Regions from separate parts of the Nostoc sp. MS1 genome, predicted to be linked through region 2. Evidence: riboswitches for the same ligand, from Rfam matches in the RefSeq annotation. Region 2 holds a riboswitch; the other holds the start of a gene.
The links. A riboswitch is a leader RNA that binds a small molecule or an ion and turns the genes downstream of it on or off. The one in region 2 is predicted to bind cyclic di-AMP.

Region 1 (7,972 bases), 320 kb from region 2:
TGAACTTGCTGGGTAAATATTGGGGTAGCGAAAGAGTTTATCATCACACAGCCCCAATCAACTTATACTATGCTTTGCGGGAAGCATTACGTTTAATTGCCCAGGAAGGACTAGCCAACTGCTGGCAACGTCACCAAAAGAACGTAGAATATCTGTGGGAAAGATTAGAAGATATAGGCTTAAGTCTGCACGTTGAAAAAGAGTACAGACTACCCACCTTAACCACAGTCTGCATTCCCGACGGCGTTGATGGTAAAGCTGCTGCCCGTCAGTTACTCAATGAACATAACATTGAAATTGGTGGCGGCTTGGGTGAACTAGCTGGTAAAGTCTGGCGTGTGGGACTAATGGGTTATAACAGTCGTAAAGAAAGTGTAGACCAGTTGATTCCAGCTTTACAGCAAGTTTTAAGTTAGAGGTTGTTTTAAAAGTATTTTGTTGCGATTTTAGGCACTTCTTGATCCCCCTACGAACTGAAATCAAAGTTCCCTTTTTTAAGGGGGATCTAGACTATTTAAGATACTACCAGGTAGCTTGGCACTCTCAAGACTAGAAATACATAAATTCAAAATAAACAAGACTCACCATACCAATTCATTCATCTATCGCCGTTGTTGAGAATCGATATTAAGAATTAAGTAGTTTTTACAAAATAACTGGGATTAAAATATATAACTAGAAAATTCTAATCTTAGTAATTTATTACACCAAAATTGACTAGATTCAAATTTTATATATTCACTGTGGCAATGAGTTTAACTCTCAGTAGTTGCACACCTGAGAGAAGAACCATGTTACGGATAACTACCGAAAGATTTCACGACCAAGTAGTTGAAGCTATTACCTCAGTTAAAGATGTCTATACATTAAGAAATGTACCACTAGACCCCAAATTATCCCGTGAGTTGATCACGCAGCAATTACTTACTGACCCTAGTGTCAACTTTAGAGATATTATCGAAATAAATAAAATTATTACCCAAGACAATGAGACAAACAAACAACCATCAAATCTTGACCGAGAGTTAGATGCTTTAACTGCCGAATATGACACGGCTTTAGAAGTATTTCAAAATTTGGAAAACATTGATTATGGCAGTTCTAGAATAGTTGCTCAATCGGCTCAACCTGCAAGATGTTTAACAGTAAAAATGTTACTCTTAGCCAAGCAAATTCAAGAAAGACCGCCTCAACCAAACAATTCGCAACGGGTTTTAATTAGCGTTAGGTTACAGCAGCTTCGTCGGCTATACAATATTCGTAATTCATCTTCATCAACCTCAGCAGAAGAAATTAAACGCCAAGTTGCAGAACAAATAGATGAATGGTTGAGAGTAAATGCTGATGAGAAAGCGGCACTTGATGAGACTATGACTAAACTCTTAATAGCGGCGGATACTGGACGACAGCTATCAAAATTGATTGATGATTATTCAAATCTAAGTTTTGATGTCATTGCTACAAGAGTCACGCAGATTATGGGGATAACAAGCAATCTTACTGGTAAAAACTATAGTAGCCTTAGAACTAGAATGAGAACTGTAGAAAGGGTGATTAATGAAGACCGAACATTAAGAGAATTTGTGAGTGATCTATCTTTGAGAAGAACACAACTGCAAACATCTAAACCGCAGCTATGTCAATGAACTTAATTTATATATAATTCTATGCAGAGTAATAATGAATTAATTAATAAATTACAAACCATACTTACCAAATTAAAAAATCTACCTAACAACCAAATAAAGATTGAGCAACTAAATCAAATAGAAACAGAATTAGCTAGTCTTTTGCCACAAATTCAGTTTGAATTGACAACCGCGAGAATCGATAGTAAATGGGATGATGCTAATGAGTATAGACAAGTGTATCAAGAATGCGAAAATGCCCTTGATAGTGTCAGAACTGCTATTTTTAAATCTACTATTATTGGCATTAATCAAGAAAATCTAATTGAGTTGCAGAAGATATTAGATGAAGTAAAAACTGCATCTAAAACTCAACAGCGTATTAAGCTAGTGATGTCTTCACTACGCTTGGTACAAAAGCTACTAAAATAATTGGTATGTACAATTATTGCCAAAATCCGGCGAATAGTAGAGGTAGAAGTATTAATGCCCCAGCAATTAAAACTGCGGTTCCTGGGTCAATTTTAATAAGGTTTTTCTCTGGTTTAGGCATTGCTTTTATCTCCATTGAGTTAATAATTTCAGTCTAACAAAATTTAACTGTTTTCTAAACGCGCCATTGCTATTTTTACTTTCTCTACTTGCTTAGGTGCAGGCATATCATTAAAAATAGCGATCGCAGCCTGAAATGTCTTTCTACTCTGGTTAACATCCCCCATCTTTTGATAAGTTAAACCTAACTGATAATATGCTTTAGCTAAGTTACATTTATCAGATACCGTATTCATATGGCTGATGGCTTCTAAATGTTTAGCGATCGCTCCTGTAAATTCTCCCTTTTCTCGATATAATGAGGCTAAACACGATTTAGCCCTGGCTTCTAAAAAGCTAAACTGATTTTGCTGACAATGGTTAATAGCTTGATGGCACATTTCCCAAGCCGTTTCTATCAAGCCTAAATTTTTATAAGTCAAACTCAGAAATAGTAAACTTGTGCCTATTCCCCAAGAAGTTAATCTCTCATTTACTAACCCAGTTTTGGCCTCTTTTAACATAGACTCTACATTTTCATTCTGTCCTACAGAAGAATCTAAATAAGCCAAACAACACAAAGAATAAACCACATATTGGTAATAGTTTTTGTCTGTTGCTGCTAAATTCTTTACATAGTGAAAAATCTGGATTGCCTTATCAATTTCCCATAAATCTGTATAACATAGTCCTAAATTAAAACTACTAGATATTCTCTCTTGCAGAAAGCCATGTTTTTCTGCAATTTCATTGGATTTATAATGGCAGTCCAATGCTGCTTTAATATTACCTACTTGGTGATAAGCTCTACCCAGTAAGTTATATAGTATATTTAAATGGTAATCAGAATCTAGTTTTTCAATTAAGCGATTAATTACAGCAATCAACGTTTCTAATAAACCCAATCGGTTAAATAAAACCCCCAAAGATATTCTATTATCCCATTTATTTGGTCTACCACGAATAATTACATTAGCAGCTTGCTCAAAATCACCAATTTCCATGTAGTGATGATAAGCCTCTAATGCCATCAAAGCATCTTGGGGATTTTCGACTTGAGTAACGCTATTATGCCAAAATTCGGCAGCTTTTTGGTGAGTTATGCGCCATTCTCCACTTTGTCTTAATCTGGCGATCGCTTCTGTAGCTATGACTGGATGTAACCAATATTTCCCTTTACGAAATTCTATCAATAAACGGTCTGTCAAATATTTAATTACTCGTCTAGCTTGTTCTTCAGGGACATCCCAAAGTAAACATTGTAACCCTTGAATATTTACATGGCTCACATCTTGATAGCGATAGCATCCCAAACGGCAAAGTAAACGATATGCTTCACTATCCATCTGTTCTAAACGGTCAAATTGACTAGCAACCAAGTTTTTTAGTTCTGGTTCAATTAATAAATCATTTTTATTCTCTCGCCAGTAAATATCTGCATCGCCTTCAAAATCTGTGGTGATTGTACCACTAATAATCTGCATAGCTTTAGCGTTGCCACCATAAGCTTTGCACATTTCACTCAATGCTGTAGAGTCAGATTTAATTTGACAACTAGCACAAAACTTGAGCCAACTTGACTCATCTAAACCCCCCAGAGAATAGAAAGCCACATCTACCCCAGATTCATACAGACGTTCACGACTGGTTATCAAAGTGATAGATTGAATGCTAGGGTCTGCTAAAACTCGTAAAAGCTCTACATAAGGACGACGAGAAGTAATAATACGTCCATTTCTATCTAAAGCAGACTCTAAATTATCAATTAGAACCCCTATCTTGCAGGCTGCATCCCTTAGTTTGCGCCGCAACCTTTCTAAATTAATACCGAACTCTTTACCAGGTTCTTCGTTAAAATCAACCCTCAGCCATTCCTCAACCACACTCTCCACAGACACAATATTTTGGCTTTCCTTAGCCATCCACAACTCTAGTAAATAATAACCTTGCGTTTTCAAATATCTACGCGCCAGGGTAGTCTTACCAACGCCGCCTTCGCCTTGGATGAGAATAATCTTTGCGCCTCGGATTACGTAGTTATTCAGCTCGACTATTTCGCGATCACGCCCCACAAAGTTGTAATCTAGTTCTGGTGGCTTGCCATTATTAACGACTGGACTTAAAATAGGCGACATCTTCGGCAGTGTTTGCGATGGGCTACGCCCTGCAATATGCGATCGCCCAAATCTCTGAACTACTGAAAAAAAGTTAGATTTCGAGACTTTTTCCCCCAACACATCTGTTAATATTTGCCAAAGTTCCGCACCAACTGCTTTCAAATGTGCTTCTGTGTAACCACAAATGTCAGCAATATTTTGATAAGTCCGCCTTTCATCCTCCCATAAATTACGTAGTAATGTTCTCTGCGCTGTATCTAGATGTTCCCCTGTTGTCTGAAAAACCAAAGTATCCAAAAGCTCTAAAGCTTCTTCTGCACCCATTGATCGCCTGACTGTATCACTTGTGCTTAATTATAACTATATTTTTAGAATTTCTCTTTCGGCAGTCATACCCCAAACTACTTTTTCCTACCCAGTAGGGGAGTAAATCTCTTACTTTATCCGACTGCAAATTTCCTAACATTGTATTATGCTTGTAATCAATACAGGCAAAGTTAAGTTAATTGCCAATGGAGATACGGTTGAGGAGAGATTAAAAGAGTAAAGCTAATACTTTTGGCTTACTCATAAAGAAGGGTCTGATGACTAAATAATTAATGATTTGCGATTTTAAATTTTAGTTTTTTAATCCAAATCAAAAATTATAAATAAATTCATTAGTCATCACTTAATTAGACTAAAAAAGCGGTAGGTATTAACTGACTAGATTCTGTAGAGCGTGCAAATATTGATATGTTTTTCCACCCTACAGGAGTGTAATCATAATTATTGAGCATTTGTCCAAGATAGCAAAAATGTTGATACACATGTCTGCCTTAAATGTGGTGCTGTTGAGTTTGTTACATCCCCACCCAGTGTTAATTAATTGGGAGAAACAAAACGATAAACCACAAGCATAACCTCGGTTTATCCGTTGAGATAAATAGCTGATTTGTCCCGAAATATATCCACCATTTATTGAGATAGAGTCATGACCACAAATAAAGACACCCTGTTATTTCGTTTAGTTGCTAAGTCAATCAAATACTTTTTGTTGATGCTTTTTGGTTTTGCTATTGCCTACGTTATTTCTAAAGTTTTAGGTACTGTATACATCAACAGTATGCTAGTTGCCATCTTACAAGCTGTGTTCGGGCCTCTTGCAGTTATCTTATTGTGTTTAATTACCATCATGGTAATTGTGGAATCTGTACGTTAATGATTAGGTAGTGTAGTTAGAGTAAAGCTAGTATAAATCATGAGTAAGATTTACTGGCATTACTTGAGGAATCATTTTCCTGTATCTGCACTATATAGCCTTACAAACTCTATTCCTTCTCGATCATAAGACTTTTAGTCAAGATAACAGGTTTAGCACTACTACTGGCTGGTATTTTATTTCTAGGTTACAGTACTTACTTCAATTCTAGTAAGTATCCTTGTTGTGAGCGAAATACACTATTTTTGAAACAGATGCTTCTGAATTTAGGAAACCCTTGAGATTTGTTGACTGGTATTACTTTTTCCCAGGCCATTTAGTTCCCATTTCAGTCAATGCAGAGAAACAGAGATAGATAATAAGTAACGCTACACCTGCAAAAAAAGCTAATAAGTCATTATCCATAGAATAAAATACTATACTATTGCTCTTTATTTAGTTCAAGCCTAGATATTCTAAATTATTATGGCATTTTTCCTGTACACAAGCGAATGAACAATAAGCTTAAGCTCTTGCATGTACGGGTTTTGCAACTGATGAAGATAACAAAAAAGTCCGCTCAAGCGGACTAGCGTAGAAGGGTCAAATGATCGAAATTGACTATGAGATTTTAAAATCCCTTCTCTATTTTTAGCAGCTTGTTCTTAAAAATCAAGCATTAGAACATAACTATTTAGACATAATTCCAGTAATTATGTCTTTTGATATATAGATTGTTATATATTTTCAACTATTTATAGATGGTAACATCTGTCAATATCCAGAAGATGTATATTTTAGATAAAATTAAATATATTTATAGCTTCATCCTCATTAACTAAATTTTTCATTTTAATATTTTTTTAATATTTACAGATATAAAATCTCAAAAATTTTGTTTTTATTCATCGCCGTAGACTATTAAAATGTCAAGCGGATAAGTTTGTGTGTTTTTAAGCGAATACTATAAGTATTGCCTGAATTGTTGCCATTGCCTGACAATATCCACAAATTCCTACTGCCTGCAACCTTTTCTACTACCTATTCCCTATTGAAAGACAGATGCTAACTAAACTAGTATAAAATTAAGTACTATGATGGAAATATATCTTGAGAAAGTTGAACAACCTAGTGCCATCCGGTTAATATCATGACTATAGAAAATAAATTTTCTAGCCAAAGATTGCTTACTCTAATCTAATTTATGATACTTTCCTTAAGGTATTAGCAAATAGTTTAGAGGCAATTTAAGACACGTTTGTTCTGTGATTCATTGACTATAATTGCGATCGCAAGTATAGTATAAGCAAATGTCAATCAGTCAGCCTAATCCTGATATTTGCCTTATAAATTAAGCAAAATCAGGAGCGGAGGAACCAAATTCGGGGCGTATTTTGGATTATCCAAAAAGAACATCTCTCAGTTCTAGCCCGTCAGCTAACTTCGTCGGCATTGAGAGGAGATTGAACGAACAGCATTTTTTAACCATAATGTCTGTCGTCAGTGTCCTTGGCTGGTAGCTTTCCGCTTCGTTTAGCCTGTCCTCAAATCTTATATATGAGGCAGGAGTAGTTGCCTTGAGGTGAAGCTCACTATGTTCCAAACTAACACACATCGGATTGCGCTGATTTCCGTTTCTGGAGACCCAGCTGTAGAAATAGGTCAAGAAGAGGCTGGTGGTCAGAATGTATATGTTCGGCAAGTAGGTTATGCACTAGCCGAAATGGGTTGGCAAGTTGATATGTTCACCCGCCGTATTAGTCCTGACCAAGCGGCGATCGTTCAACATAGCACTAATTGCCGGACAATTCGATTAACAGCCGGGCCAGTTGAGTTCATTGGACGAGATCACGTATTTGAATACTTGACAGAATTTGTTGATGAATTACAACGCTTCCAAGAGCGTCAAGGTTATACTTACGAACTCATCCACACAAATTACTGGTTGTCATCCTGGGTGGGTATGGAGTTGAAAAAGCGCCAACCTTTAGTGCAGGTGCATACATACCACTCTCTAGGGGCAATTAAATATAACACTATCGCAGATATCCCCGCCATTGCTAGTCAGAGATTAGCTATAGAAAAAACTTGTTTAGAAACTGTAGACCGTGTAGTTGCTACTAGTCCTCAAGAACAGGAACACATGGAAACCCTAGTTTCTAAGAAAGGGCGGATTGATATGATCCCCTGCGGTACAGATATTGATAATTTTGGCGACATTGAACAGTCTGTCGCACGGGAAAAATTGGGAATTGCACCTGATGCCAAGATGGTATTTTATGTAGGTCGCTTTGATCCCCGTAAAGGTATTGAAACTTTAGTTAGGGCTGTTGCTCAATCTAGCTTGAGAGGTGAAGCTAACCTACAGCTAGTAATTGGTGGCGGTAGCCGTCCTGGTCAAAGCGATGGGATTGAGCGCGATCGCATTGCTAATATTGTTGCTGAATTAGGATTAACTGATTGCACCACCTTTGCTGGTCGCTTAGACCATGAAATTCTCCCCTACTATTACGCGG
Region 2 (7,972 bases):
TTGCGACGAGTGTTAATAGGTTTTCTACTAGGTGCAGTAGTCGCCATTCCTTTAGGGTTTTTGATTGGGATGTCTAGAAGTGCGATGTTAGCACTCAATCCCATCATTCAAATCTTCAAACCCGTATCGCCCTTAGCATGGCTACCCATTGCCTTAGCTATCTTCAACTTAGCAGATCCCTCATCAATTTTTGTCATTTTTATCACCTCCCTCTGGCCGACTATTATTAATACGGCTTTAGGAGTAGCCAGCGTTCCCAAGGATTATCTCGATGTGGCGCGAGTGTTGGAAATGCCCCGTTGGCGGAGAATTACGAAAATTATTTGGCCTGCCAGCTTACCCTATATTTTTACAGGCTTACGCATCAGTTTGGGTATTGCTTGGCTAGTCATAGTTGCGGTAGAAATGCTTACAGGCGGTATTGGGATCGGCTTCTTCGTTTGGGATGAATGGAGTCGTTTGAACCTCAGTTCAGTCTTCCTTGCCGTCTTGGTTATCGGCTTAACTGGACTCATCTTAGATTTTGCCGTCAGCAAACTCCAAGAATTTGTCACTCATCGCCCGACAGCGAATAACTAAGGGTTATGTACTTGTTTGTAGTAAGCCCTTTAGTGCTTTGCAATTAAGGACTAAAGTCCTTACTACGAACAATTTGAAATTACGAATTAGCCACAACATGAATAATCATCACTGGACTCGACGAGACTTTATCAAAGGCATAGGAGCCACCACAGCCGGAGTTAGTTTATCATCCTGTGCCATCTCAGGGGATAGATCCGCCAAAGGTTTGACAGAGGAAGCTTTGGCGGTGAAACCTGTAGTGAAATCCAGCGACTTAGAAAAACCCGATATAGTTGTGGGATACGTGCCTGTAAATGATTGTGCGCCATTTGCGATCGCCTGGAAAAAAGGTTTTTTTAAAAAGTATGGTTTAAACGTCAAACTCAACCGCGAAGCTAGTTGGGCTACCTCCCGCGACGGCATAATATTTGGTCGTCTTGATGCTTCCCCTGTGGTATCCGGTGCTGTTACCAACGCACGTATTGGTGCAGAAGGTGCGCGTCACGCCCCTTTGTGCGCCGCCATGACAATACATCGTCACGGGAACGCTATGACAATGAACAAAGCCATGTGGGATTTTGGCTTGCGTCCTTGGTATGAATATCAGCAGCAATATGGCGAAGGGGCGTTAGAAGCCTTTGGTAAAGACTTTCGCGGCTACTTTGATAAGCAGTCAGCAGAAAACAAAGTCTGGGCGGTAGTTTTAAGTTCCGCAATATACGAATACTTCGTCCGTTATATATCGGCGGCGGCTGGTGTTGATCCCTTAAAAGAATTTCGCATTATTATCGTCCCACCACCGCAGATGGTAACAAATGTACGCATAGGTGCAATGCAAGCATACATGGTAGCAGAACCTTGGAACACCAGAGCCATTACAGGTAATGAGGGTATCGGCTTCACCTTCGCGCAAGGTAAGGAAGTTTGGTTAGGACACCCCGACAGACTGTTGGGTGTTTTGGAATCCTTCATCGTCAATTATCCCAAAACCTACCGTTCCTTAGTTAAGGCGATGATAGAAGCTTGTCAGTATTGCAGCAAGCCAGAAAATCGCCAGGAAGTAGCCGAATTAATTACAGACCGTTCCTTTACAGGTGCAAGACCGAAAAAACAGGGTGCGCCAATCACGAAGTTTACAGGGCCAGCTATTCTTGGTAACTATAACTACGGTGGTTTTGATGGTAAAGACCGCACTATCAAAGCTGACGACACCACAATATTTTACGATATCCCTGACAATTTACCCAAACAACCAAACGAACACTCGACATTTTTATGGCGATCGCGTAGTCTGTGGTTAATGACTCAAGCCGCCCGTTGGGGACAAATCAAAGAATTTCCCAAAAATGCTGATAAATTAGCCGAAAAAGGCTGGAGAACAGATTTATATCGAGAGATAGCTGCCGAAATGGGGATTGAATGTCCCAAGGATGATTACAAGGTCGAACCACCAGAAGTATTTATAGATAAAAAAGGTTTTGATCCCAGCGATCCCGTTGGTTACTTAAATAGTTTTGCAATTAGGGCTAACGCTCCCACTCGTTTTTTCATGTCTTAGATTGATTGGGATTTTACACATATATAGTTACTATTTTTAGGAGCTTTTGAGATGAAATATACACCATCAGTAGTAGATAGCCATGAAAAAGCTAAGTCTAACCCTAATTTTTTAGAAATAGAAAATTTAGTTAAGTCTTATCCCACACCAGATAAAGGTAACTTTGTAGTTTTAGATGGGGTTAATTTAACTATAGGTGAAAATGAATTTATTTCCGTAATTGGGCATTCTGGTTGTGGTAAATCAACGCTATTAAAAATAGTTGCCGGGTTAGAAAAATCCACATCTGGTTCAGTTAGGCTTGATGGTAAAGAAATTAACAAGCCAGGGGCAGAAAGAATGATGGTGTTTCAGAATTATTCTTTGTTACCTTGGTTAACAGTCAGAGAGAACATCCGCCTAGCGGTAGATGAAGTGTTAAAAAATGCTAATAGGTCTGAAAAAATTAGCATTGTGAACGAACACTTGGCAATGGTAAACTTAACCCCGGCAGCAGATAAATATCCTGATGAAATCTCTGGAGGTATGAAACAACGAGTAGGCATTGCTAGAGCTTTAGCAATTCGTCCCAAAATGTTACTTATGGATGAACCTTTTGGTGCTTTAGATGCACTAACAAGAGGCAAATTACAAAGACAAGTATTAGATATTTGGGAAAATAATCGGCAAGCCGTAATGATGATTACCCACGATGTTGATGAGGCAATTTATATGAGCGATCGCATCGTCTTAATGACAAATGGCCCAGCCGCAAACATTGGCGAAATATTAGAAGTACCCTTTCCTCATCCCAGAGATAGGGCTGCTATGCGAAACTCCAAAGAATATTTTGAACTGCGAAATCACGCCTTAAATTTCCTCGACAAATATTTTACACAAGAAGAATAATTTAGTTTATTATTTCTTTAGTGGGTAGCCTAATTCAAATTAAGCCTGAAATAATTTGGAACGGAGGAACCATCTTAAGGGGCGCATCTTACAAACGAGTCGCCAACCTAGAGTCAACAGTAAAAGCAATTAACAGTTAACTCAGCGCTCAAAAGAGAGACACCTTCCAGTCTTAGCCCGTCAGCTAACTCCGTAGGCAATGGAAGGAACCCCCAAAACTTTGGCTTTAATACCAGTTGTTATTGGGGTTTCCTTGCGGATATAAATTCCGTTTTACCCTACTTCTCATTTATTAGTTCGTTGAGTTTAGGAGAAGTTAAAGCTGTGAAAATTAAGCCAATGCTAGCACGCCTACAAAGTGCTATGGGTCGCAATGATCTAATTGACAAAATGGTATTATTACCAGAACCTCAAGAAACTCAAGTAACGTCATCAATCAACTTAATTGTCGGTTATGACGCTTCTCCTAATAGTCATGCTGCACTAGATATCGCCTTTTGGATTGCCCACCAAACCAGATTAGCGACTAATCAACAAGTCACAGTGCAAGCTGTTTATGTATTAGAAGAAAGTTGTCCAGTTGACTATAGTAATATCTTGAGCTTTGGTAAACGTACACCAACAAAAGAATTGTCTATAAGTGAACAAACAAAGTCTGTGACATCTGTGATAACTCAACCACAATTGACAGACATCAAGTCATATTTGCAAACAGACACAATCACACCTTTGCAAGAAGCAGATAGAGTTCTTTGGCAAGCTAGAAGTTTAGCCGAAGAATGGCAAGGTTCGTTTAAATCTCATTTACGCTTTGGTTGTGTGAGTACAGAATTAAGAAAAGTGGCAGAGTTAGAAGCTGCTGACATATTATTTATAGGTTGTAAATCTGCCTATCATCCCTTAATTCAAAATTTAGGTTCTGATTTTCCTTGTGCTGTCTTAGGTATTCCCGAATCGATGGATGAATAATTTCCTCTCAATAGTTGAGAAATTATTCATAGCATCTACTCAGCATTGAAATATAAACTTATCAGCCAACATCGACTTTTTCCTCTTTATCGTCGGTTAATTCACTGTTTCTAATAGAAGGAAAATCAGAATAAAATAACATACACAGAAAAGCCACCTGTACTTCAGTGGCTTTTTTCGCTATTATGCAACCAAATAAACTCCAAGGAGCATAGTGTGGAAAACTGGCAAGCACTCCTAAGTGTCATAGTATTTATCAGCGTTATTTTCCTAATTATGACCGAATGGGTGCATTTAACTATTGCTGCATTGTTAGGAGCATTAATATTAGTCTTTACCAACGTCATGACTTTACAAGAAGCTGTTGCTTACATTGGTAATAGTCATGGCACATTAGGTTTATTCTTTGGGGTAATGGTCTTGGTGAGAGCATTTGAACCCACAAAAATATTTGATTATTTAGCAACACAAATAGTAATACTGGCAAAAGGTGATGGTAAACGCCTCCTGTTGGGTATTGTTGGTATCGTGACTCCGATTTGTGCAGTCTTACCCAATGCCACAACAGTAATGTTATTAGCACCTCTAATTCCACCAATGGCTCAGGAAATAGGCATAAATTTTGTTCCCTTACTTATATTGATGGTTTTAATAGCTAATAGTGCTGGATTGCTCACATTAGTTGGTGATCCAGCTACATTTATTGTGGGTGATGCTGTTAATATTAGCTTTATAGATTATTTAGGAAGATTAAGCTTAGGCGGTGTTATCGCTGTTGTCACCGTGACTGCAACCCTACCATTTTTATTTCGGAAAATTTGGCATACCAAATTAGAAAATTTGGCAGAACTACCACATCCACAAATTAATCATCCACGAGTATTAAGTTTAGGTGCAGTAATTGTTGCCTTTGTACTACTGTTTTTTGTCATTGGTGAATCTCTACCTATACCAATTTCCCCGGCTGCGGTGGCTTTATTAGGGGCAGCTTTAGCTTTACTATTAGCTCATCAGAGTAAGCTGGACACAGTTAATAATATTTTACGAGATGTAGACTGGAGTACATTGATATTTTTCATGAGTATTTTTGTGCTGATTGGTGGCTTAGAAAAAACAGGTATAATTAACAGTTTATCGGGAGTATTAGCTGCAATTTTAGGTAAAAATATTATCTTGGGTTCCTTGGTTTTATTATTTCTGGTTGGTATATTATCCAGTGTTGTTCCCAATATTCCCCTAGTTGTGGCAATGGTTCCCTTACTCAAACAATATGTTGTGACAGTAGGGTTAGCACCAACAGAAGTTTTAGCGCGAGATTTTTCAGGACAGTTTCCACCGGAGGTTTTACCTTTGTTTTATGCAATGATGTTTGGTGCAACGTTGGGAGGTAATGGCACACTTGTAGGCGCATCTTCTAACATCGTGGCTGCTGGTATTTCGGAACAGCACGGACGGCGTATTTCTTTTAAAACTTTCCTTCACTATGGCGTTCCAGTAACAATATTACAACTGGTGACTTCTGCTTTATATGTGTTAATTCGGTTTTTGATATAAAGTACCTAATTTATTGAATTTCTACTGATAATTCTGGATTAACTTAAGTATTTGGTTCATCTGGATAACCACTGCGATCGCAAATAAAATGAAATACTTAGCCAACTTTCTGGTACTGACCGTTTAGACTGCGCGAGTCATAATCACAAACTTTTCCCTACTACTAATTTTGCTAAACTCTTCTACCTGCTCAAATCCTAACTTCTGCCACACACGTTGCGCTCGTTTATTGAACTGCGCTATCGTCACCCGAAATAATTGCGCTTCATATCGATCAGCCCCATACTTGATCACACCTTGGGCATAGTACTTGCCATGTCTAAGTCCTGTTAAGTCTGGTCGTATCCCCATACCTAAGTCCAATGCTTCAACCCTATAGTCGCCACCAGGCACTTGACCATCCGCTCCGAAAGAACAATAGCCTTCGAGTTCTCCTAGTGAGTTTAAAATTACGTAAAAAGCATTTTTTGGGTCAAGCAGATAGCGCAAATCTTCAAGGACGGTATCAGCGTTAAAGTTATAAAAATCGTATGGGGGAGTATAGCGCCAGTTAAGAATTGCCAACGCATGATCCTTGTGGAGTGTTTGAAATGTAAGTTTCATCTTAACTTTCCTCAAAGTTTATGCAGCAACTCTTTAAAGCGTTTACAGTGTATACACATCATACAAATACCCGACTTCACAAAGAAGTCGGGTATTTGCAAGTTCTTATTGTAGGCTTCTTGGCAAAGATTAACTATCGTTGCCAAGAAACGTTATTTAAGCTTAGTAACCGATGATGCGTAATACGTCACGCAGGACGCTGTAACCTGCTAAATCCCACAGCAAGTAAGCTAAAAAGCCGATCGCAGCCAAGCGACCATTCCACAATTCCGCTTGGGGTGTCCAACCAAAGATGAAAGCGTTACGGTCTACACCGTTGTATGCTTTAGCAACTGTTGGTAAATCAGTAGATGGACGAGTTTCAGTGTTAGCCATTGTTTTGTCTCCTTAAATTTTGCGATTTCTGTCAGTCGTCAATCGACTAATGACAATTTATACTAAGTTGCGTTCAGACATAATATTCCTACTCCCTATTCCCTACTCCCCACTCCCAGCCCAAGTTACTATCTTTGACTGCAACTTGGTATTAGTAACCGATGAGGTGCAATACATCACGTAGGACGCTATAGCCTGCCAAATCCCACAGCAAGTAAGCTAAGAATCCGATCGCAGCCAAGCGACCATTCCACAATTCCGCTTGGGGTGTCCAACCAAATAGAAAGGCATTACGGTCTACGCCGTTGTATGCTGTAGCAACTGTTGGTAAATCGGTAGATGGACGAGTTTCTTGATTAGCCATTGTTTTTATCCTCAAATTTTGCAAGTTGTTAGTCAACTCATGACTGATGACTATGGACTAATGATTTAGTAACCGATGAAGTGGAGTACATCACGCAGAACGCTATAGCCTGCTAAATCCCACAGCAAGTAAGCTAAAAAGCCGATCGCAGCCAAGCGACCATTCCACAATTCAGCTTGGGGGTTCCAACCGAAAATGAAAGCGTTACGATCTACGCCGTTATATGCTGTAGCAACTGGTGGTAAATCGGTAGCTGGACGAGTTTCTTGAGTAGCCATTGTTTTGTCTCCTAAATAAATTGTTTTTTTAGTAAATATTTAATTTTCTAATAACCAATCAGGCTTAAAACATCGCGCAAAACGCTATAACCTGCTAAATCCCACAATAAATAAGCTAAAAAACCAATCATGGCGAAACGGCCATTCCAAAGTTCGGCTTGGGGAGTCCAACCAAACTCAAAAGCATTACGATCTAAGCCGTTATATTCTGTAGCAACTGTTGGTAGGTCGGTGGAGGAGCGAGTTTGCATTTTTTTGTTCCGCAGCATTTGTTACTTAACTTAACTTTAGCTATTCATTAACAAGCTGCTTTCTGTCAATGGACACAAACTATAGCCACTTCTCAAGGACGATAGTTAAACATACTTTTATACTGTCAAATACCCCTTGAGGGGGTGATAAAAGTAGTATTTGTAAATAAATGTAAAGCCTTGAATTTTTCACTTTAATAAATAGCTAATTTTAAGAAAGAAATTAGCTGAAAATTAAGTAATTAAAAATAAAGCGGACATAACCTTAACTAGCAAGCATTTTCACGCTATTTTATAGAAAAATTGGTGAATAATTACTAGCCTAAATAATATAAATTCTATCTACCGCAGGATATAGGTTTCAAACTTTGGAGAGATGCTTTGATGTACTAATTTCTTAGATTCTGTAAACAAGAAGATTTGGGTATTGCGATAGATACAGAAATTAGAGATTTTGCTGACTAAATTCTAAAACCATGCAAATTTATATTGTTTAGAAGAAGGAAATACAATGTTTCAAAGTACGGAAATTTCATTGGAACTCTTATCGCCCCTATGGTGGGCGGCACAG

Region 1: linked by a shared signal. The riboswitch ahead of NSMS1_RS23230 (glycosyltransferase family 4 protein) and the one ahead of NSMS1_RS24515 (universal stress protein) in region 2 are both predicted to bind cyclic di-AMP.

The regions. Positions count from the first base shown of each region.
Region 1 is NZ_AP023441.1:5,372,943-5,380,914, reverse strand. Features, by position in the region: gene NSMS1_RS23255 (alanine--glyoxylate aminotransferase family protein) at 1-416, shown strand, start outside; gene NSMS1_RS23250 (hypothetical protein) at 792-1,646, shown strand; gene NSMS1_RS23245 (hypothetical protein) at 1,668-2,060, shown strand; gene NSMS1_RS23240 (tetratricopeptide repeat protein) at 2,225-4,600, opposite strand; gene NSMS1_RS23235 (hypothetical protein) at 5,250-5,477, shown strand; cyclic di-AMP (ydaO/yuaA leader) riboswitch at 6,770-6,923, shown strand; gene NSMS1_RS23230 (glycosyltransferase family 4 protein) at 7,051-7,972, shown strand, end outside.
Region 2 is NZ_AP023441.1:5,695,568-5,703,539, forward strand. Features, by position in the region: gene ntrB (nitrate ABC transporter permease) at 1-579, shown strand, start outside; gene NSMS1_RS24505 (ABC transporter substrate-binding protein) at 677-2,119, shown strand; gene NSMS1_RS24510 (ABC transporter ATP-binding protein) at 2,171-3,007, shown strand; cyclic di-AMP (ydaO/yuaA leader) riboswitch at 3,024-3,218, shown strand; gene NSMS1_RS24515 (universal stress protein) at 3,347-3,976, shown strand; gene NSMS1_RS24520 (SLC13 family permease) at 4,193-5,530, shown strand; gene NSMS1_RS24525 (GNAT family N-acetyltransferase) at 5,654-6,133, opposite strand; gene NSMS1_RS24530 (high light inducible protein) at 6,296-6,508, opposite strand; gene NSMS1_RS24535 (high light inducible protein) at 6,660-6,872, opposite strand; gene NSMS1_RS24540 (high light inducible protein) at 6,938-7,150, opposite strand; gene NSMS1_RS24545 (chlorophyll a/b-binding protein) at 7,198-7,401, opposite strand; gene NSMS1_RS24550 (MFS transporter) at 7,913-7,972, shown strand, end outside.